DNA from 4 places in the Glaciecola sp. G7-5 genome. Region 2 is predicted to be linked to each of the others. Evidence: predicted binding sites of a transcription regulator. Region 2 holds the regulator's gene; each other region holds the start of a gene.
The links. The regulator FNR, encoded in region 2, switches genes on or off when oxygen is low (the NO sensors DNR and NnrR bind a similar motif). The targets are predictions, from matches to a motif close to TTGATCTAGATCAA.
Positions count from the first base shown of each region.

Region 1 (4,922 bases), 1.7 Mb from region 2:
AATGCTGCAAAATTAACGGGCTTCACGCTTGAAGAAATAAAATCACTTTTCCAACTAGCTGATAATAATAATGACTGGCGTTATGCGGCGAAGCAAAAATTAGATGAAATTAATAAGCAAATTGAACAGTTGCAAAGAATGCAGGTGGCTTTGAGCCATGTCGTCGAGCAAGATTGTTTGGATGACGGTATTGCAATGTTTGCAAATAAAAAGGAACTATCAAACATTAAGGGGCGCTAAAATACCTTTAATATAAATAGTCCAAATATGACGGATAAAATCTATTAGTTACTGTGTTACTTACAAGCGAAGGAGCCTCCCATATCAAAATGGAAATGGTCTTTGTGTAAAGCGTTGAATTCTGGGCCAAGCACTGTTTTAAAGTAATCGCAGGCAGTTTCGTGCACCGCTCTGATAAAATCTCCTTCATTAGAGTCGCTTTCCCAATGATTAAGCACGCTAACTTGCTGATTCCCTTCTAGTACAAAACCCGCTATATCAATGGCATTTGCATAAGCATGCTCACTGCGCCTGCCTGATGACGCGCCGTTTATATTTCTGCAGGAGTATGTACCATAATGAAGCACTTTGTTTACGCGTTTATTAAGGTGTTTTTCGGCAAGCCTATTTAAATCGTGGGTTTCCCATAGCGCAAGTGCCACTAGGGCAGGGCAACTAAGCTGAATATTTCCGCCGTAAGAAATACTCGATTGACGAAGTTGCACAGCATTGTTAAAACCGCATGACTCTCCTGTTGTGCGGTCTTTAATAAGACCAAAATCAAGCTCACTTGCCTCTAGCACTTCAAGACAGGCTTCAGGATTACGTTTTAATCGCGTGATTTTAAATTTAGTAACAAAGCTTGGTTCTTGCGCTATATCTAAGCGTGTAAACGGATGATAATTGGCAGGTAGTGCATTGTGCAGAGTTAGCAAAACCATTAGTACAAAAAGCAATAAACCCAAAAGCCAATATTTAAGTCGCATAATAATGAGTATCATATATTGTTGTGAATATAGCTTCAGAAGGCAAAATAATTCCAATAGTATTAACGTATAATTCGTACATATTCTAATCCCTTGAAAGTAAAACAGCCATTTTATTGATCCATGGCAATGAAGGATGCGCTGTTAGTGCTCAATAATCACCAACTTTTGCCGAAGTGCTAAGAGAAAAAATAAAACCTACAAAGATGACGGCTATACTATTGCGACCGTTACTTATGATTATAATATTACCGTATACAATTATGACTAAGATAGATGCTATATGCGAATCCATTTGGATAGCGCCGAGCATTCTCTTTAATAACAGGAAAAAGTTCATTGTCTTCAAGTGACCCTTATATTCTCGTCCTTAACTGCGGAAGTTCATCAATTAAGTTTGCCATTATGCAGGCAAGCAGCGGTGCCACGCCTTTAAAAGGCTTGGTTGAGAATCTCTTTACCGAGCATAACCTTATTCGCTATGAATACGAAAACGAGAAAACGTCTAAGGATTTACCCGCAAATACTGATCATAAAAATGCATTAGAATACATCGTTGCCTTACTTTCACGATTTGAAGTACTGAAACAAAATCTCGTAGCGGTGGGTCATCGAGTGGTGCATGGCGGAGAACATTTCACGGCTTCGGTAATAATTGATGAGGAGTCAATAAACGCAATCGATAAAACAGCGCAAATGGCGCCGTTGCATAATCCAGCCAATTTAGCCGGTATTCGTAGCGCGCAATTGGCCTTTCCACATCTACCGCAAATTGCGGTATTTGATACTGCGTTTTTTCAAACACTGCCCCCACAATCTTTCTTGTATGCGCTTCCCTACGAAATGTATGAAAAGCATGCTATCCGTAAATACGGATTTCATGGAACAAGTCATTACTTTGTTGCCCACCAAACGGCTGATAAATTAGGGCTAGCCTATGAGAAGTGCAATCTTATCACGGCGCACCTTGGCAACGGTTGCAGTATCACCGCTATAAAGCAGGGGAAAGCGCTAGATACAAGTTTAGGTTTTACGCCACTTGAAGGGCTAATTATGGGCACTCGAAGTGGTGATATTGACCCCAGCCTGCCCAGTTTTATGATAGATCAACTCGGCTATAGCGCCCAAAAAGTCAATGAGATTTTAAATAAACAATCTGGTTTATTGGGCATATCGGGGCTGACTAACGATTGTCGCGAGCTAGAAGAACAAGCAAGTCTTGGCAATGAGCAAGCACAGCTTGCTTTAGACATGTTTTGCTATCGATTAGTTAAATATATTGGCGCATATATGGCGGTGCTAGGCCCTCTGCACGCATTGGTGTTTACGGGTGGTATTGGCGAAAACTCTGCCTATATCCGCCAACATGTGGTTTCGCAACTTGCTCATATGGGCTTTGCACTTAACGCCGAAAAAAATGACGAGATTCGATTTGGCCGCTCTGGCAGTATTCACGCTAGTAATAGTATTCCTATTTGGGCAATCGCAACGAATGAAGAGTGGGTCATTGCCCAAGATGCCGCCCGACTTTCGCAAACACGATAATTTATAAAAGTTTTTAAAGGTAAGTAATGACTCAACGGATAATGTTAATTCCTATAGGTACCGATGCTGGTTTAACAAGTGTCAGCCTTGGGCTGGTTAGAGCGCTGCAGCAACAGAGCCTAAAAGTGAATTTTTTCAAACCCATCGCGCAACAAAGACGTAGCAGTGATCTACACGAAAAGTCCACAAGCATACTGCATAACATGGGCTTTGCAAAAATGGCAACCCCTTTAAGTGCCGCTTATGTTGAAGATTTGATGAGTAAAGACCAAAGCGATGACTTACTTGAAGAAATCGTCCAATTGTTTGAAGCGCAAGCGGTAGATGAAGATATTATTGTTATTGAAGGGCTTATTTCAACACCTGAACATCCCTATGCGGTCAAGGCCAATCGCACAATTTGCAATGCCTTAGACGCTAAAATAGTACTGGTAGCTGCACCTTCAAGAATGTCGATGAATCAACTCAACGATAAAATTGAAATAGTGGCCGATAGTTATGGCGGGCGCAGGGGTAAGCGCATAATCGGCTGTATTTTGAATAAAATTGGCGAACCGGCTGACCTTGGTGGGCGTTTAGGAGCTGATTTAACTGAGCAATACGATGATATAAAATCAATAGGGTTTATTAAGTCATTAATGAGCCAAGCGGTGTTTAAAAAGTTTCCACTTTTAGGCAGCATCACATGGAACTTTGAACTCTTAGCACCGCGCGTGCAAGACATAAAATACCATCTAAATGCGCAGTTACTTAACGAAGGGGATTACTTGCATCGCCGCTTGCGCAGTGTGCATTTATGCGCAAGAGAAATCCACAACATGACCTCGGTGTTAAAGCCTGGTGCCTTGTTGATAATCTCTGGCGATAGAAGTGACATTATAGTTTCAGCATGTTTGGCGTCACTAAATGGCACTAAAATAGGCGCGTTACTGTTAACCGGGGGCTATCAACCAGCTCCTGGCATTCTGAAGCTTTGTGAACATGCTTTTGAAACTGGTTTGCCGATGATGCTCGTGCAGGAAAACACGTGGCATACCACCACAAACTTGCATCGTTTTAACCAAGAAGTGCCGGTGGACGATACCCAAAGAATTAACCGTGTGATGGATCATACCGCCAGTTGCATGAGTGAAAAATGGCTAAGCGAGCTTTCAACTACAGTGAGAACAGCTACCAGACTTTCGCCACCTGCGTTTAGATATAAATTGACGCGCTTGGCGCAATTGGCCAATAAAACGATAGTATTGCCCGAAGGCGATGAGCCGCGGACGATCAAGGCGGCAGCAATTTGTAGTGAACGAAACATTGCCAAATGTATTTTATTGGCCGAACCTGAAGAGGTTGAGCGCATCGCCAAGCAACAAGGTATAAGCCTACCTGTAGGCGTTACGGTAAAGCGCCCTAGTGAGCTAATCGAACAATACGTCGAACCGCTCGTAGCTTTGCGCCAGCACAAAGGCATGACACATGTGGTTGCAAAAGAAGCGCTCCAAGATACAGTAGTTTTAGGGACAATGATGTTACAGCAAGGCGATGTTGACGGCTTGGTTTCAGGGGCTGTGCATACAACCGCTAATACGATTCGCCCAGCCTTGCAATTGATAAAAACAGCGCCGGGTGCGTCCTTGGTTTCGTCCATCTTCTTTATGTTGCTGCCAGAACAAGTGCTCGTATATGGTGATTGTGCAATAAACCCCGACCCTAGTGCTGAGCAACTCGCTGATATCGCCATACAGTCGGCAGATTCCGCCGCTTTATTTGGTATAGAGCCAAGAGTCGCTATGCTAAGTTATAGTACGGGAGATTCAGGCACCGGCGCGGATGTTGAAAAGGTCAAGCTAGCGACCAAAATCGCTCAGCAAAAACGCCCTGATTTATTAATCGATGGGCCAATGCAGTATGACGCTGCAGTGATGGAGAATGTGGCAGCTGCAAAAGCGCCTAATAGTAAAGTGGCTGGTCAGGCTACTGTGTTTATTTTCCCAGATTTAAACACCGGCAACACTACTTACAAAGCAGTGCAGCGAAGTGCTGACCTGATTAGTATTGGCCCTATGTTGCAGGGTATGGGAAAACCGGTAAACGATTTAAGTCGTGGTGCTTTGGTGGATGATATTGTCTACACTATTGCCCTTACGGCAATTCAGGCAAATACCTAATAGGCCTAGTGACTCTTTACACTGGTGGGTCAACTTTATCTGCGGTGCTGGTGTTCATTCTGAACCAGCCCGCAATTGAGTAACGATCTCGTTTTGAAGGTTTTACTTCATGTTCAAATTCTTCACTTAAAAACACAACGACGGTGCCATACTTAGGCAGTATTGTTATGCTCTTTTCGCTATCGTCGTTGGTGTATATTACGAGCTCTCCGCCATCTTCGTCTTGCCACTC
Region 1 covers NZ_CM147892.1:1,944,514-1,949,435, forward strand. Annotated here, with positions in the region: gene AC0L6H_RS08370 (MerR family DNA-binding protein) at 1-240, shown strand, start outside; gene AC0L6H_RS08375 (extensin-like domain-containing protein) at 297-986, opposite strand; gene AC0L6H_RS08380 (acetate kinase) at 1,326-2,531, shown strand; gene pta (phosphate acetyltransferase) at 2,558-4,690, shown strand; gene AC0L6H_RS08390 (2OG-Fe(II) oxygenase) at 4,707-4,922, opposite strand, start outside.
Region 1: AC0L6H_RS08380 (acetate kinase) is a predicted target of FNR. The motif match lies at 1,103-1,116, and genes of this name have one in related genera.

Region 2 (4,922 bases):
GGTTAATTGAAAAACAACTAGCAAAACTAGCGGGTATCAAACAAGTTTCGGTAAATGTATCGGCTCGCCGAGCGGTGATCAATTGGGATAACGATGTTGTCAAATTATCGGGTATTTTAACTAGGCTAAAATCGATAGGCTATGAATCCCTTCCCTTTCAACCAGACGTCCACGAAGCATCATTCAAGAAAGAACAAAAATCATATCTAAAAAAGTTAGGCCTTGCCGGTATTATGACTATGCAGGTGATGATGCTAGCCATGGGACAATATTTCGATATTTTGGGGAATATTGAAGAAGATGCTGTAGCCTACTTTAATGCTGTAGGCTTGTTATTAACGACACCCGTCGTATTGTATTCTGGCAGCATCTTCTATTTAAGCGCTTTTAAAGCGCTGATGGCAAAAACCGTGAATATGGATGTACCTGTGACCATAGCCATTATGGCGACTTACATTGCTGGTGTATTAGCTGTCAATAAAAGTAGTGGCGAGGTTTATTTCGAATCTATTTGCATGTTTATTTTCTTCTTAACGATAAGTCGCTACTTAGAACATAGATCACGTCATAAAGCATCCTTAATATCATCGAATATGCTCAAACTGATCCCCGTAACCGCGCAAAAACAATCCGAAGATGGATTTACCAGCGTAATTGCCAAACAGTTAGTCAAAGACGATATCGTACTTGTTAAAGCAGGAGAAACCGTGCCCATCGACGGCGACATCATTGAAGGCCAGAGCTACTTTGATGAGTCGATGTTAACCGGTGAGTTTGAACCCGTTACAAAGACGATTGGGCAACGCATTTATGCAGGGACCTTAAATCAACATAGTTCCATCATAATGCGTGTTGAAGCTCCTGTTAAATATGCAATGATGAATCAAATTCTTCGCTTACAAGAAATGGCCATGGCGAGCAAACCAAAAGTTGCGGCCACTGCAGATAAGCTTTCTCGTTATTTTGTTTTCGCGGTTCTAGCAATTTCGGCCTTAACCTATTTTTATTGGTATGCTCAAGGTAACGATCATGCTTTTTGGATTACTATATCTGTGCTTGTAGCGACCTGCCCTTGCGCATTAGGTTTAGCCACGCCATCGGCGATAACGTGCGCGATGGCAAAATTAAATAAAATGGGCGTTTTACTAAAGCGTGCTGATGCACTTGAACAACTCACTGTAACCACCGACATTATTTTTGATAAAACGGGAACACTTACCCAAGGCAAATTCTCAATTAACAAAGAATGGATAAATCCCCCTTCAAAAGACATTTTTGATGTGCCAGAACACGAACTAGCGTCATATATTGTGGCTATGGTAAATAGCATAGAATCCAGATCAGAGCACCCTATCGCAAAAGCGTTTGAACAATATATTCATCAGCGTGATGACCAAGCCTACAGTGCGACACATTTTAACTTAAGTGAATACGCCGTTAAAATAGGTGAAGGTATATCGGTAAAGCTTGACGATAAACAACTATTTTTGGGTAGCCAAGCCATGATACTGCCAATGATAAACGCTTTGAATTCTGCAAGTGCTATGAATCAAGTTGAGGGTGCGAATGTGTTACTAAGTACAAGTGACACCCTAATAGCCGCATTTTGGATTAGCGACACAGTACACAAAGACGCCTCTGGTATTGTCAGTCAATTAGGCAGTCATGAACTCACTATATTAAGTGGCGATACTCAAGTTAATGTCAACAAAGTTGCAGAGGAATTAAACATTTACAATGCTGTTGGGGATAGTACCCCTCAGGCAAAACTAAATTACATCGGCAAACTTCAGGCGAAAGAACGACGGGTTGTTATGCTGGGTGATGGTATCAATGATGCTCCCGTATTGGCAGCAGCTGACGTATCCATTGCGGTAGGCAACGCTTCAGACCTTGCTAAAAATGCGGCCGATATTGTATTACTAAATCCAAAATTACAATCAGTTGTTGACCTACTAGTCATGGCAAAGAGAACAAAGTCCAAAATAAAGCAAAATATTGCTTGGGCTTTAGCTTACAATTTTTTGGTTCTCCCTTTTGCAGTTGTTGGTTGGCTAACGCCATGGCAAGCGGCTTTAGGTATGTCGCTTAGTTCGATTGTTGTGGTATATAATTCAACACGTTTAATGCGCTAAGCTAGCCAAGTAGTAAATACACAAGGTATGATAAATAACATGCTTTTTATGTTATCCATCTACATAAAAAGTAACAACAAGGTATCAGTGATGAGTATCATTTATGTATTAATTCCTTTGGCGATAATAATTGTTGGTATCGCAATAGGCATCTTTTTTTGGGCAGTTAAATCAAATCAGTTTGATGATTTAGAAAGGCAAGGTTACAGCATACTGTTTGATGATGATATTAAACAAAATAAAGAAGCGAATAACCTACCAAATGAAGACAATACAACAGACAAAGAAAGCAAACAATAGTGTCTGAATTTAGTTACTTTTCGGCATTTCTTATTGGGCTCGCAGGTGGAGTCCACTGTATAGGCATGTGTGGACCAATAGCAAGCGCGTTTACCTTTGCCGTACCTAAAAACACGTCACACACGCCCTATATTCTGAGCTACAACGCTGGGCGTATTTTCTCATACACTATTGCTGGAGCACTCACGGGTTGGTTGGGTAGCCTTTTCTCATCGAGTGTGGTTACAGGCTTACTGATATTGCAAAGTTTAAGCATTATATTTTTATTACTACTTGCTCTTTATATCAGTGATATATACAAAGGTCTTATTTATTTCGAAAAGGCAGGTGCTAAGCTATGGAAGCATTTAGCCCCAATTGCGAAGCAATTAATCCCATTTAAAAGTCCTTGGTACACCATACTTTACGGAATGATTTGGGGCTGGTTACCGTGTGGTTTAGTCTACTCGGCACTTACATGGTCACTGGCCAGTGGCAGCCTAGTGCAAGGCGCATTGTTCATGCTTTGTTTTGGTTTAGGCACATTACCCGCTTTGGTTGCGAGCAGTTTAGGAGCTAGTTTCCTTATTCCGATATTGCAACACAAAGCGACGCGACTTACGATTGCCAGTTTATTGTTTTTATTTGCAATAATTTTGATTTTCGATTTGTTTCAAGGTATAACAAACTTGGAATAGCAAAACAGCAGAGAGCCCATGTCAAATAAAGAGTTATCAATACATTGTCAGAGTTGTACTTTCAGTCATTTGTGTCTTCCAGTGAGTTTAAATAAACATGAGTTAGATTCTCTCGATGATATTATTGAACGTAAACGCCCTCTGCAAAAGCATGATAAGTTGGTTAATGCGGGCGATAAGTTTCATTCTTTGTTTGCGGTACGTTCTGGTTCATTTAAGTCCTACATAAGTGACAAAAACGGCATTGAGCAAGTTACTGGTTTCCATTTCCCTGGCGATATTATCGGCTTTGATGCCTTGAAAGACGAAGTTCACCAAAGCTATACCCAAGCACTTGAAACAGCCATGGTATGCGAATTGCCTTATGAAACCTTAGAAGAAGTTTCGAGTAATTACCCTAAGTTACGTCAACAAATAATGCGTTTTATGAGTTCAGAAATTAAACATGATCATAATTTAATTATGTTATTGAGTAAGCGCAGCGCTGAAGAACGCTTATTGCATTTTATTAATCATTTATCGATGCGTTTTGATGAACGAGGCTACTCAGCCAAACAATTTAATCTGTCGATGACAAGAAACGAAATTGGCAATTATTTAGGCTTAACGGTAGAAACGATTTCTCGCTTGTTAACGCGCTTTCAAAAAGAAAACCTAATCCAAGTCGACGGTAAATTAATTAGCATTATTGATTTTGATGGAATAAAGCAACGTATTCCAGAAAATGATATTGCGTTTACCGCAGTAGGCTAAATATCCCCACATTGTGATGCAATAACGAATAAGCTTGCTGTATACTTAGCAGGTTTTTCGTTATTGTGAAGTGCTCATGTCAGCTAAACTCAAATCTACATACAATTTTAATAAGCTTCAAAAGCGTATTCGTCGCGAGACCGGTAAAGCAATCATTGACTTTAATATGATTGAAGACGGTGACAAGGTCATGGTCTGTTTATCGGGCGGCAAGGATAGTTACACGCTACTCGACGTATTAATGTATTTTAAACGCATCGCCCCTATCTCTTTTAGCATAGTAGCGGTCAATCTCGATCAAAAGCAACCTGGTTTTCCGCAGCACATTCTACCTGACTATTTAGATGGCTTAGGGATTGAATATAAGATTGTTGAAGAAGATACTTATTCAATCGTCAAAGACAAAATACCTGAAGGCAAAACCACGTGTTCACTGTGCTCTCGACTGCGCCGCGGTATTTTGTATCGTACAGCGAAAGAGTTGGAAGCAACGAAAATAGCATTAGGTCATCATCGTGATGACATGTTAGAAACCATGTTTTTAAATATGTTTTATGGTGGAAGATTAAAGTCAATGCCACCAAAACTGGTAAGTGACAATGGCGAGCATGTTGTTATTCGTCCCCTTGCCTATTGTACTGAAGCGGATATTCAAAAATACGCAGATACGCTTTGTTTTCCTATCATTCCTTGTAATCTTTGTGGATCGCAAGAAAATTTGCAACGCAAAAACATTAAGTTAATGTTGCAAGATTGGCAAAAACGCTTCCCAGGACGCATTGAATCTATGTTTAAAGCAATGCAAAATATTGTGCCTTCGCATATGTTAGATCAGACCTTGTTTGACTTTACAGACCTTAGTGTACAAACACGAATAAATGGTGAAGGCGACATCGCATTTGATACGCCTGAACTGCCTAAAGCAGAATCTCAAGATATTGACGATCTGGTTTCAATAATAGAATTAAAGTAGAGTAAACATGAAAATTGGCTTAGCGTTAGGCGCAGGAGCAGCAAGAGGTTGGGCGCACATTGGAATCATCAGAGCCCTAGAGGA
Region 2 covers NZ_CM147892.1:3,650,843-3,655,764, reverse strand. Annotated here, with positions in the region: gene AC0L6H_RS16130 (heavy metal translocating P-type ATPase) at 1-2,135, shown strand, start outside; gene ccoS (cbb3-type cytochrome oxidase assembly protein CcoS) at 2,226-2,435, shown strand; gene AC0L6H_RS16120 (sulfite exporter TauE/SafE family protein) at 2,435-3,112, shown strand; gene fnr (fumarate/nitrate reduction transcriptional regulator Fnr) at 3,131-3,865, shown strand; gene ttcA (tRNA 2-thiocytidine(32) synthetase TtcA) at 3,942-4,838, shown strand; gene rssA (patatin-like phospholipase RssA) at 4,846-4,922, shown strand, end outside.

Region 3 (4,922 bases), 460 kb from region 2:
TTCGATATCAACCAGATTTTGCTTATTGCTCATTGATTTACTTTCCTTTTACTCTGTATATCCGCTACATGCGGCACAAGTTTCTAACCAATAAGGTTTGCAGTCAACCTTCATGGATGCTTGTTTTGTACTCGTGTATCATATTAACGGCAGTAGCAGTTAAATATCTATAATTCTTATTATATTTAAGAAGCATAAAGATATAATTAGCCTTTTACAAATGGCATGTTTTTATCCATCATAGGGCTTTGATTCTTAAGAAGCGCCTATATTATCATTAAGGTGAAAGATAGCTAATTACAAAGATGAGATTATCGCAGTATGTAGCTTGGGTACTTGAAATTAGGAAACAAAAATACGCGTTATGAACAAAGGTTTTACGCAGGCCATGCATGGTCGTACTTTGCATGCAGGATTATTTACATAAAATACAGAGAATAAGAATTTGACGATAAATCAAATGAATTTTGACCAGGCATTGGCGGCGGTATCAACGCCTACGTTTATGCAGACTTTACGCGATATCAAGCACGGTGTTGAACGAGAAACGTTAAGAGTCAATGAGAATGGTACCATCGCCACTAATCCTCATCCAGAGGTTCTAGGAGCGGCATTGACCCATGAATACATCACTACAGATTTTTCTGAAGCCTTGCTTGAATTTATTACGCCACCTGAAAGTAAGGTAGAAACAAGTCTTGCGCAGCTAGTCGATATCCATAAATTTACTTATGAATCTATCGGTGAGCAGTATTTATGGCCAATGAGTATGCCTTGTTTTATTAGTAGTGAAACAAACATTCCCATTGCGCAGTATGGCAGTTCAAATATAGCACGCATGAAGGAAGTATATAGGGAAGGGTTGCATAATCGCTATGGTAGTATGATGCAGGTGATTTCTGGTGTGCATTTTAATTTCTCGCTGCCTGATGAGTTTTGGCAACTTTGGTGTGAACTTCATGGTGAAACGTGGGACAAAAATACACAATCTGCCCATTATTTTGCTTTGATTCGTAATTTTAAACGCCTCGCTTGGGTAATTCCGTATTTATACGGCGCATCACCCGCTTTGTGTAGTTCGTTCATTTCGCATAAGCAAAGTGTTGGCCATAAGTTCGATAAAGTAGGCAAAGGTACGCTTTATATGCCATACGCTACATCGCTTCGCATGAGTGATTTAGGCTATACAAGCAGTGCGCAGTCAAATTTAAAAATTTGCTACAACGACCTGAGCACTTATGTAAGCAGTTTACGCAGCGCCATCGGCCAAAAAGCACCAGCATACGCACATTTAAGTAGTGACGATAAAAAAGGCTGGCAACAGCTAAACGACAACGTGCTGCAGATAGAAAATGAATTGTATTCGCCAATACGGCCTAAACAGGTTGCGAAATCATTAGAGATGCCAACCAATGCTTTGGAAGACCGCGGTGTAAGTTACTTAGAAGTGCGCTCATTGGATGTAAATCCGTATTCTCCAGTTGGCATTGATAAATCACAATTCCACTTTTTGGATGTGTTCTTGGTTTATTGTTTGCTAATGCCATCAGCAAAATTTGATGAAGAAAAGATAAACATTAGCCAACAGAATATCACTGATGTTGTTGAAAAAGGGCGTGAACCGGGCTTAATGCTTAATGATAATGGCAAAGCGGTATCACTAAAAGACTGGGGGCTTTCGCTCACACAAGATTTAGTGAAAGTGGCGACGCTACTGGATCAAGCCAAACAAAGTGATGTTCATGTAAAAGCGGTAAAGCAGCAAGAACTAAAATTCTTAGATCCTAGTGCAACACCTTCCGGAAAATGGCTTCAAACTTTGTTAGATAACGAAATAGACAATAGTGTATTGGGTTTAGAGCTAGCTAAAGAATACAAAGATAATGCTCAGAAGATGTCGTATATGAAGATAAGTAAAGAAGATTTTGTCGCCCAAGCACTGAGTTCTATTGAAGCAAGAAAAGAGATTGAAGCACAAGACGAGAAAGACTTTTCCCAGTTCGTAAATGATTATTTTACTAAGCGAGTAGCGGGTGATCCCAACCTCAAGTGCTAAAATACCTAAGGTGCAGACAAAAAAAAGCCTGACGCAAACACGTCAGGCAATACACACTTAGGGAAAACATTTTAACACACACGATAGTAAGAGCCTTAAGGATTAAAATAGTTCCACATGTTGTTAAAAAAAATGCATTTTTTTTTACTTGTCTTATTGAGCACACTATTTATTGGAGCTTGCAGCACAACGCCGCCCTCTGAACGTGAGAATTTGTGTCGAATTTTTGAAGAAAAAGATGATTGGTATGATGCCGCTGCCGATATGCGCGAAAAATGGGGCGTACCTATACATGTGCCAATGGCAATGATGTACCAAGAAAGCTCATTTCGCCACGACGCCAAACCGCCTCGAGATTATGTGCTGTTTGGACTTATTCCTTGGGGGCGAGTCAGTAGTGCATATGGTTACGCTCAAGCAAAAACGCCTACATGGTCTGACTATCAACGCGAGACAGGCAAAAGCTTTGCTGATCGTGACGACTTTGAGGATGCGTTAGACTTTATGGGCTGGTTTATTAGTAAAACCCATAAAATTAATGGTGTTTCAAAATGGGATGCGAAATTGCAATACCTCAACTATCACGAAGGATGGGGCGGATATAAACGCAAAAGTTATAACAATAAAACGTGGTTGCAATCTGTGGCTAACAAAGTGCATGAGCGTTCCTTGCGTTATGCCAGTCAACTTAGAAGCTGCGAGGAGGACTTGGATAAAGGTTGGTTTATGCGTTTGTTTAGTTAAGATCTAGGCAAAATATTGATCTAGATTAAGCTTTACTCCTCTTTGGCCTATTATCACCCTAAAACATTGATCGAGATCAGCGTTTGAAATGCAAACTGAACTACAATTTATTCATCAAAACAAACTTGTTTAATATAGTAAAAAAAGGTGAATATTATGTGGGACTTACTACTTTCTGATCCAGTTGCTTGGGGTTCTTTATTTGGTATTTTCGTGGTTGTTGCAATATGTGCATACTATGTATATTTGTTTCTGCATAACGTGAACGAAGACCTTTAATCTTTTGCGAGATACTTAGCAGTTTTATTTAGCGAGTTGTTAATACAGATAAACAAGCTTAGTCTGGCTTAAAAGCTTGAAAATCAATACCAATAAGCACTAAAAGTCCTGCTTTGCCGCCAAAGGCGCGCGGGGCTTGCACAAACGCTGCTACATCGGGATGTTGCACTAACCAATTAGGTATTTTACGTTTTAGTGTGCCTGTGCCATGTCCATGCAAAATACTGACACAGGCAAAATGACGTTTTTTTGCTTCAAAAATAACGGCAAGCATTTCCGCTTTTGCTTGCTTGCTTGTTAGGCCGTGCAAATCGACTTCAATGTCGGGCGGGTAATGGCCCATTGACAGCTTCTTTAGTATGTCTTTTGGACGATAAGCTAGTGTTTCTAGGCCTGTATTATCTACTTTAGATGAATCTTCAGCTCTAAAATATTTTATTGCTTTGCCTTGCGGCCAATGCGCTTCGAAGGTATCAGATAGTGCGATTGTTGCCGCATTCTGTATATAAGCCTTTGTTGAAAGATGTCCGCTGGCGCTCAAGTTGTCGCTCAGGCCCCCTAAACCTTGTGCGCTTGCTCGTTTTTTCGCGAGCTTTTGCGCTTTTTCTTTTTGCCGCTTTATTGCACCTTCGTCTTTACTCAAAATGTATCTATCATGATTTACCGGCGTTGCATCTTTAAACAGCGCTGAGAAATCCAAAGACTCGTCGTTTTTTTTGCTCATGATGGTATTTTTAACAGCATGTTGAGTGATTTTTCGATATTATACCCATCAAATCAGTCCATAAATAGCCTAATTAAGTAGTTAATCATTCATGCATGCAGATGAACAAGTGAAACAAGCACAGCAAAATAGCGCCCTTGATGATATTTCTCGCTTCGACAAACAAGAGAGTATCTTAAAATCACTTAACACTATTATTGACTATATTCGTTTCGCAATTTCTGAATTTAATCAGCATGATATTTACTATGGCCATGGCACCGAGAACGCGTGGCAAGAGGCGCATCGTCTTTTATTCACCGCCTTATCATTGCCACTTGACCTAAGTGGACAAGAACAGCAAGTATTTTATGGTTGCCAAGTGACCGACGCTGAAAAGCCACTTATTTTTAGTTGGATAAAAGCGCGATGTGAAGAAGCCACTCCCTTACCGTATTTGTGCAATCAAGCGTGGTTTGCTGGAATGCCATTTTATGTAGATGAACGCGTTCTTATCCCGCGCTCTCCATTTGCAGAGTTGATTGAAAATCGGTTTGCCGGCTATTTAGCTGAATCGAGCGAACCGGCGACTATATTAGATATGTGCACAGGTAGCGCTTGTATTGCTATTGCTTTAGCTCACAAATTTGAACATGCTCAAGTTGATGCCGTTGACATTGACGCCGATGCGCTCGATGTCGCATCTATCAATATTCAGCAATATCAACTAGAAGATCGCGTATTTCCAATGCAGTCAGATTTGTTTTCAAGTTTAGCTCAGCAAACTTACGATCTTATTGTCGTAAATCCTCCTTACGTCGACGAGGAGGACATGCAAGATTTGCCACGAGAATATATGCACGAACCAGAGTCGGCACTAGCATCGGGTTGCGACGGATTAGATTTAACACTCGCGTTACTTAAACAAGCTGCTAATTATATGTCTGATGACGCATGGCTATTTGTAGAAGTTGGCAATTCTGAAGTCAATTTTACCCAGCGCTTTGGTGAATTTAGTGTTAATTGGTGCGAACTTTCCTTGGGCGGAAGTGGCATTTTTGCTATTCAAAAAAGCGCTTTACTCTCACAAATGTCTTTATTAGATAAAACGCAATAAAGCACTAAGCATATTAAATAGAA
Region 3 covers NZ_CM147892.1:4,115,428-4,120,349, reverse strand. Annotated here, with positions in the region: gene AC0L6H_RS18190 (Hpt domain-containing protein) at 1-33, opposite strand, end outside; gene gshA (glutamate--cysteine ligase) at 461-2,056, shown strand; gene AC0L6H_RS18180 (transglycosylase SLT domain-containing protein) at 2,174-2,800, shown strand; gene AC0L6H_RS18175 (DUF3149 domain-containing protein) at 2,957-3,079, shown strand; gene smrB (endonuclease SmrB) at 3,138-3,803, opposite strand; gene prmB (50S ribosomal protein L3 N(5)-glutamine methyltransferase) at 3,895-4,899, shown strand.
Region 3: AC0L6H_RS18175 (DUF3149 domain-containing protein) is a predicted target of FNR. The motif match lies at 2,867-2,880, and genes of this name have one in related genera.

Region 4 (4,922 bases), 1.1 Mb from region 2:
CGTTTACTTCAAACTGTCGCTCATTTCTAAGACTTAATGCTTCAGCTTCCGCCCGGTCCTTTTTTATTTGGCGCAACATAGATTCTTGTTGATCTTTATTCTGTGAAAATGCTTGAATACGATTTTGGTTCAACTCTTGGTCTCGTCGGTTACCCTGTTTCACTTGTTCTAATAAATCATCGACTGATAAAGACTTTTGTTTTTGAGTGTTTGCTTGCGATTGGGCATCTTGTGCTTCTTTTGCATCTTGGGCCAAGCTCGTAAAACTGGTAAATGAGAGACTAGAAGTTGCTAATACGATCAGTAATATTTTATGTAAAGTAGTCATTAGCGCACCTCTATATTTGCCACAATTGGCAATGTAATCAATTCAGGAGAAATTTCTTCGCGTGCTATTTTTAAACCTTTGGTAATGTGTCGTATGTATTGGCGCTCGGTTAAGGGCTGCCAAGCATTACTCTCTTTATTCCAAAACCCTACGCGCTCTCCCGCAAGGTCACGGTACATTAGGCCGATTCTGCCTATCCGTAAAAAATCAACGGCAAACTTTTCTCCCATTAAATCAACGCGTCCTTTGTACGATTCGATGGTATAGCCATACTCGTTTTCTATTTGATATGCTTCAAATACACGTCGTGTCTTCTCTGAGGTTGTGTATTCAGCCTTGTTTAGTAATTCTTTTAAATCATTGACACGGGCAATGCGTTCGCTTTGCAGAAACGGCAAGTCAACCTCTACAAAATTTTCGAGGGCATCTATCATTCTCACAAGTAGCGGCATAATTTGACGTTCAATCAAGGTGACATTATTGATTGACGCTTTAATTTTACGAATTTGGGACTGCTGGTCATCTAACTGACGCTGGAGCATTGCGTTATACATATTGAGACTATCAAGTAACTGCAACTCATCCTGAAATTCTCTTTCCATGCTCTGAATATTTTCTAAGGTGTCGTCGATGGTTTTTTGAGACTCTTGGTTTTGTTTTAAACGATCAAGCCCCTCATCAACTAGCTGTTGTGTTTTTTCTTGTCCCCATGCTTGCATGACACAAAAAGAAGTGTGATGACCAATACTACGCGCAGATTTAACATATGTCCTCTCTCGATTGTTATTGCTTCCTATATTTATTAATAGGCGAATTAAGGAAATAGTCTAGCCCCAAAATGCTCAAATATTGTTCTAGATCATTTATTCGATAGATTTATGACAGTGTGGACAAATACTTGGGTGGCTTTTTTGCTTGGCTTCTTTTTGTTTGCGAAGCGCCGTAAATAGTACCTCTGCTTCTTGTTTATCTAGCCGTAAGGATCGCCTAACGTGATCAAGCTTTTCCAGGTCACTTAGCGCTAAATGACCTTGTGCTAACATGTCCATTACGCTGGTTCTAAACTGGACTCGGCGAAGCGACATTTGCTCAGTAAAACTGGATGCTAAAATACCCGCCGGTAAAGCAAACAAGGCAACGCCAATGAGAATAAACATGCCGGCGAAAAATTGACCGGCTGGCGTAATCGGAGAAACGTCACCATATCCCACCGTACTTAACGTAACGACAGACCACCATAATGCCGCAGGAATAGTGCCAAAGTGTTCCGGTTGTGCGCTATGTTCTAAGTGATACATAACGGTTGCGGCAACCACCATCACAATCATTAACATTCCTAATGCTGCAATAATTACTCGGTATTCTCGAGCGATAACAACTTGCAAGGTTTGCATGGCTACCGAATAACGACCAAGTTTCATCATGCGTAATAAGCGGAATAAGCGCAATACGCGTAGGTCCAAGGCTACAAACATACTTAAATAAAATGGCAAAATAGCCAAAAGGTCGACTAAGGACATGGGTCTAAGCATAAATTGCAATCGCTGACGCAGTGTCGATTTGTGACTATTTTCGTGGTTTTCTTCTAAGGTGCACGTCCATATTCTTGCAATATACTCAATGGTAAATATAACGACCGAAAACACCTCAAAGGCAAAAAATAGCTGATGATGTTGTGCATGCAGAGTAGGCATAGTTTCGAGCATAACAACGATGACATTAATAAATATTAGGCATATTAAAAACCAGTCAAACCAATAGCCTTTATGATTACCTTCGCCATAGGGTTGCAATATATAAAAAACAGTATGCTTTAGATTAGAGCTATTCATTTATTTCTCGCTATTTCAAATTGGGCTGTTAAAGAAAAACGGTACTATTAGCGTGTTTCCTTTGTAATTTAGTCAGTGTGTCAAAAGAGTAAAAGAAAAATAAGTGCTATGCATACACTATTCATCCACTATGCAGGGAGCGCACCTTGATGTCGCGACTTAATGCTGTTTTGTTGATTCGTATCAATGCCATAGTGCTATTTAGGCCTAGACTACATACAGCACTAATGCGTGTACGTTAAGGAAAAGTGATGACTAATAGAGTAGAAAAAATGCTTGCGCTTAAAGAAGAATTGAGTGTTCGCGTAGCTAAAATTAATAAAGATTTGCATAACCGTAAAACCAGCGGAAAGTTTTCTGACCAAGTGGTAGACCGGCAAAATGATGATGTATTGCTTAATCTTAAAAACGAAGCAGAACATGAGTTAGAACAAATAGAACATGCGCTTATTAAGCTCGAAAACTCAATGTACGGCAAATGCGAAAAGTGCCATGGCGATATTAGCCCTGAGCGTTTAGATGCGATACCGTTTGCAGCAAATTGTAAAGACTGTGGTTAATAATTACATCGTCGAATTATATAAATTGTAAAGCGTATGGATGCGCTTTAGCAGCAATTGCGTATATTATTAACGTCTTACATCAGTCTTCTGTTTGCTTGTCTTCAGAAGCCTTGCGGTCTTTCGCAATTTTATCCTCCTGTTTACTCAACAAACGCATAATATTACTTTTGTGTTTAAGGATAATCAGAGCGCAAAGTGTTGCCACCGCGTATGTATATTCGGGCTTAAACAAAAAGGTGTAGGCGGGCGCGAGCAATAAGGTTGAAATGGCTGCTAATGACGAAATGCGTGTAATCGCAAAAATGATTATCCAAGTGCCTAATAGGCAAAGGGCCAGCCACCCGTTGAGCGGCATCATTGCACCTAATGCCGTGGCAACAGCCTTTCCACCTTTAAAGCCAAAAAAGATTGGGTACATATGACCCACACAAGCACTTAATGCAACTAGGCTCAATACCATTGGGCTAAAACCCATTAAAAAGGCACTGTAGACAGGTAGCGCGCCTTTTAATACATCAAAAATAAACACCATTGCGGCGGCTTTTTTACCGGCTATTCTTAGCACGTTTGTTGTGCCGGGGTTACCAGACCCTTGCTGACGAATATCTGACTTCACAAAAAAGCGAGTGATAATGACCGCGCTTGAAATAGACCCAAGCAGGTACGCGCCAACAATAAAAAAAACCACCCATGTAGTCATGTACTTGACCTATAGGTTCGCGATACACTATGCATAGTTGACTTGACTAAACAAGCTTGCAATTTATGTAAGCCTTAAAAGTGTGTGTGAATGGACAAAGTGTATATAAATGGGCTTCAACTGTACACCCTCATTGGTGTATATGACTTTGAGCGCCATGCAAAGCAAAGAGTAATTGTAGATATTGAACTCCAAGCTAATCTCGAAACCCCAGGAAAATCTGACGACGTTACCGACACCTTAGATTATGGCAAAATTGCGCAGCGCATGGCCGATATTGCTGATGGCGCAAGTTATAAGCTTCTTGAAGCCTTGGCCGAGCAAATGGCCTCTACTTTATTAGCAGAGTTTGCGACAGATTGTGTCACGCTTACGCTTAATAAACCCGATATTTTAGATAATGTCACCGCGGTCGGGATAAAAATTACTCGCAAACGCAATAATGCGGGAAGCTCATGAAACATCAAATCCTAATTAGTGTCGGCTCAAATATTGACAAAGAGCACAATACAAAATGCGGTTTACAAGCATTACACCGGGATTTTGGTGAGCTCATTTTATCGACCATATATGAAAGTGAGTCGGTCGGCTTTGATGGTGACAACTTCCTAAATTTAGTTGTGCTCGCTTATACCAAGCGCTCTATTGCAGAAGTTTGCTCACGATTAAAAGGTATTGAAGATGAACATGGCCGTACTCGCGACAAAAAGTATGGCAATCGTACGCTTGACCTCGATTTATTGACCTTCGACAACGTCATTACTAGTGACCCTGTAGTATTACCTCGCGACGAAATTGAGTACAATGCTTTCGTTTTGCGCCCTATGGCTGAAATTGTTCCACAACAAATCCATCCTAGTACGCAAAAATCCTACGCTGTGTTATGGCAAGAGTTTTTAGCCCATAGCAACAATAAACAACAACGACTATGGCCATCTGGCTTTACATGGAGTGCATCTAAGCAATGACCATTTTTGAAATTATTATATTGGCGATTATTCAAGGCCTAACCGAGTTTTTGCCTATTTCAAGCTCGGCACATTTGTTATTACCCGCTGAAGTTTTAGGCTGGAAAAATCAAGGTCTTGCGTTTGATGTTGCGGTGCATGTTGGGAGCCTGTTGGCGGTGATGATTTACCTACGCGAAGATATTTGGCGCTTAAGTCTAGCTTGGTTTGGCCATGGCTTTAGCAAAAAGCAAAGCACTGATTCGCGTTTAGCATGGTGGATTGTTATCGGAACGATTCCTGCCGGTCTATTTGGTTTTTTGATGAAAGATTGGATTGAATTAAATGCACGAACAGCCCTCGTTATCGCCATAACAACGATCGTTTTTGGTCTGCTGCTGTGGTACGCAGATGCCACCGCCAAACAGCGTAAAAGCACCGACAAAATCACGCTAAAAGACACCTTACTTATTGGCGCCGCTCAAGCTATTGCTGTCATACCCGGTACCTCTCGTTCAGGTATAACCATGACCGCAGGTTTGTTACTTGGGC
Region 4 covers NZ_CM147892.1:4,723,110-4,728,031, reverse strand. Annotated here, with positions in the region: gene AC0L6H_RS20765 (MotA/TolQ/ExbB proton channel family protein) at 1-328, opposite strand, end outside; gene AC0L6H_RS20760 (DUF3450 domain-containing protein) at 328-1,047, opposite strand; gene AC0L6H_RS20755 (ion transporter) at 1,192-2,160, opposite strand; gene AC0L6H_RS20750 (TraR/DksA family transcriptional regulator) at 2,412-2,720, shown strand; gene plsY (glycerol-3-phosphate 1-O-acyltransferase PlsY) at 2,803-3,423, opposite strand; gene folB (dihydroneopterin aldolase) at 3,514-3,882, shown strand; gene folK (2-amino-4-hydroxy-6-hydroxymethyldihydropteridine diphosphokinase) at 3,879-4,391, shown strand; gene AC0L6H_RS20730 (undecaprenyl-diphosphate phosphatase) at 4,388-4,922, shown strand, end outside.
Region 4: AC0L6H_RS20750 (TraR/DksA family transcriptional regulator) is a predicted target of FNR. The motif match lies at 2,334-2,347, and genes of this name have one in related genera.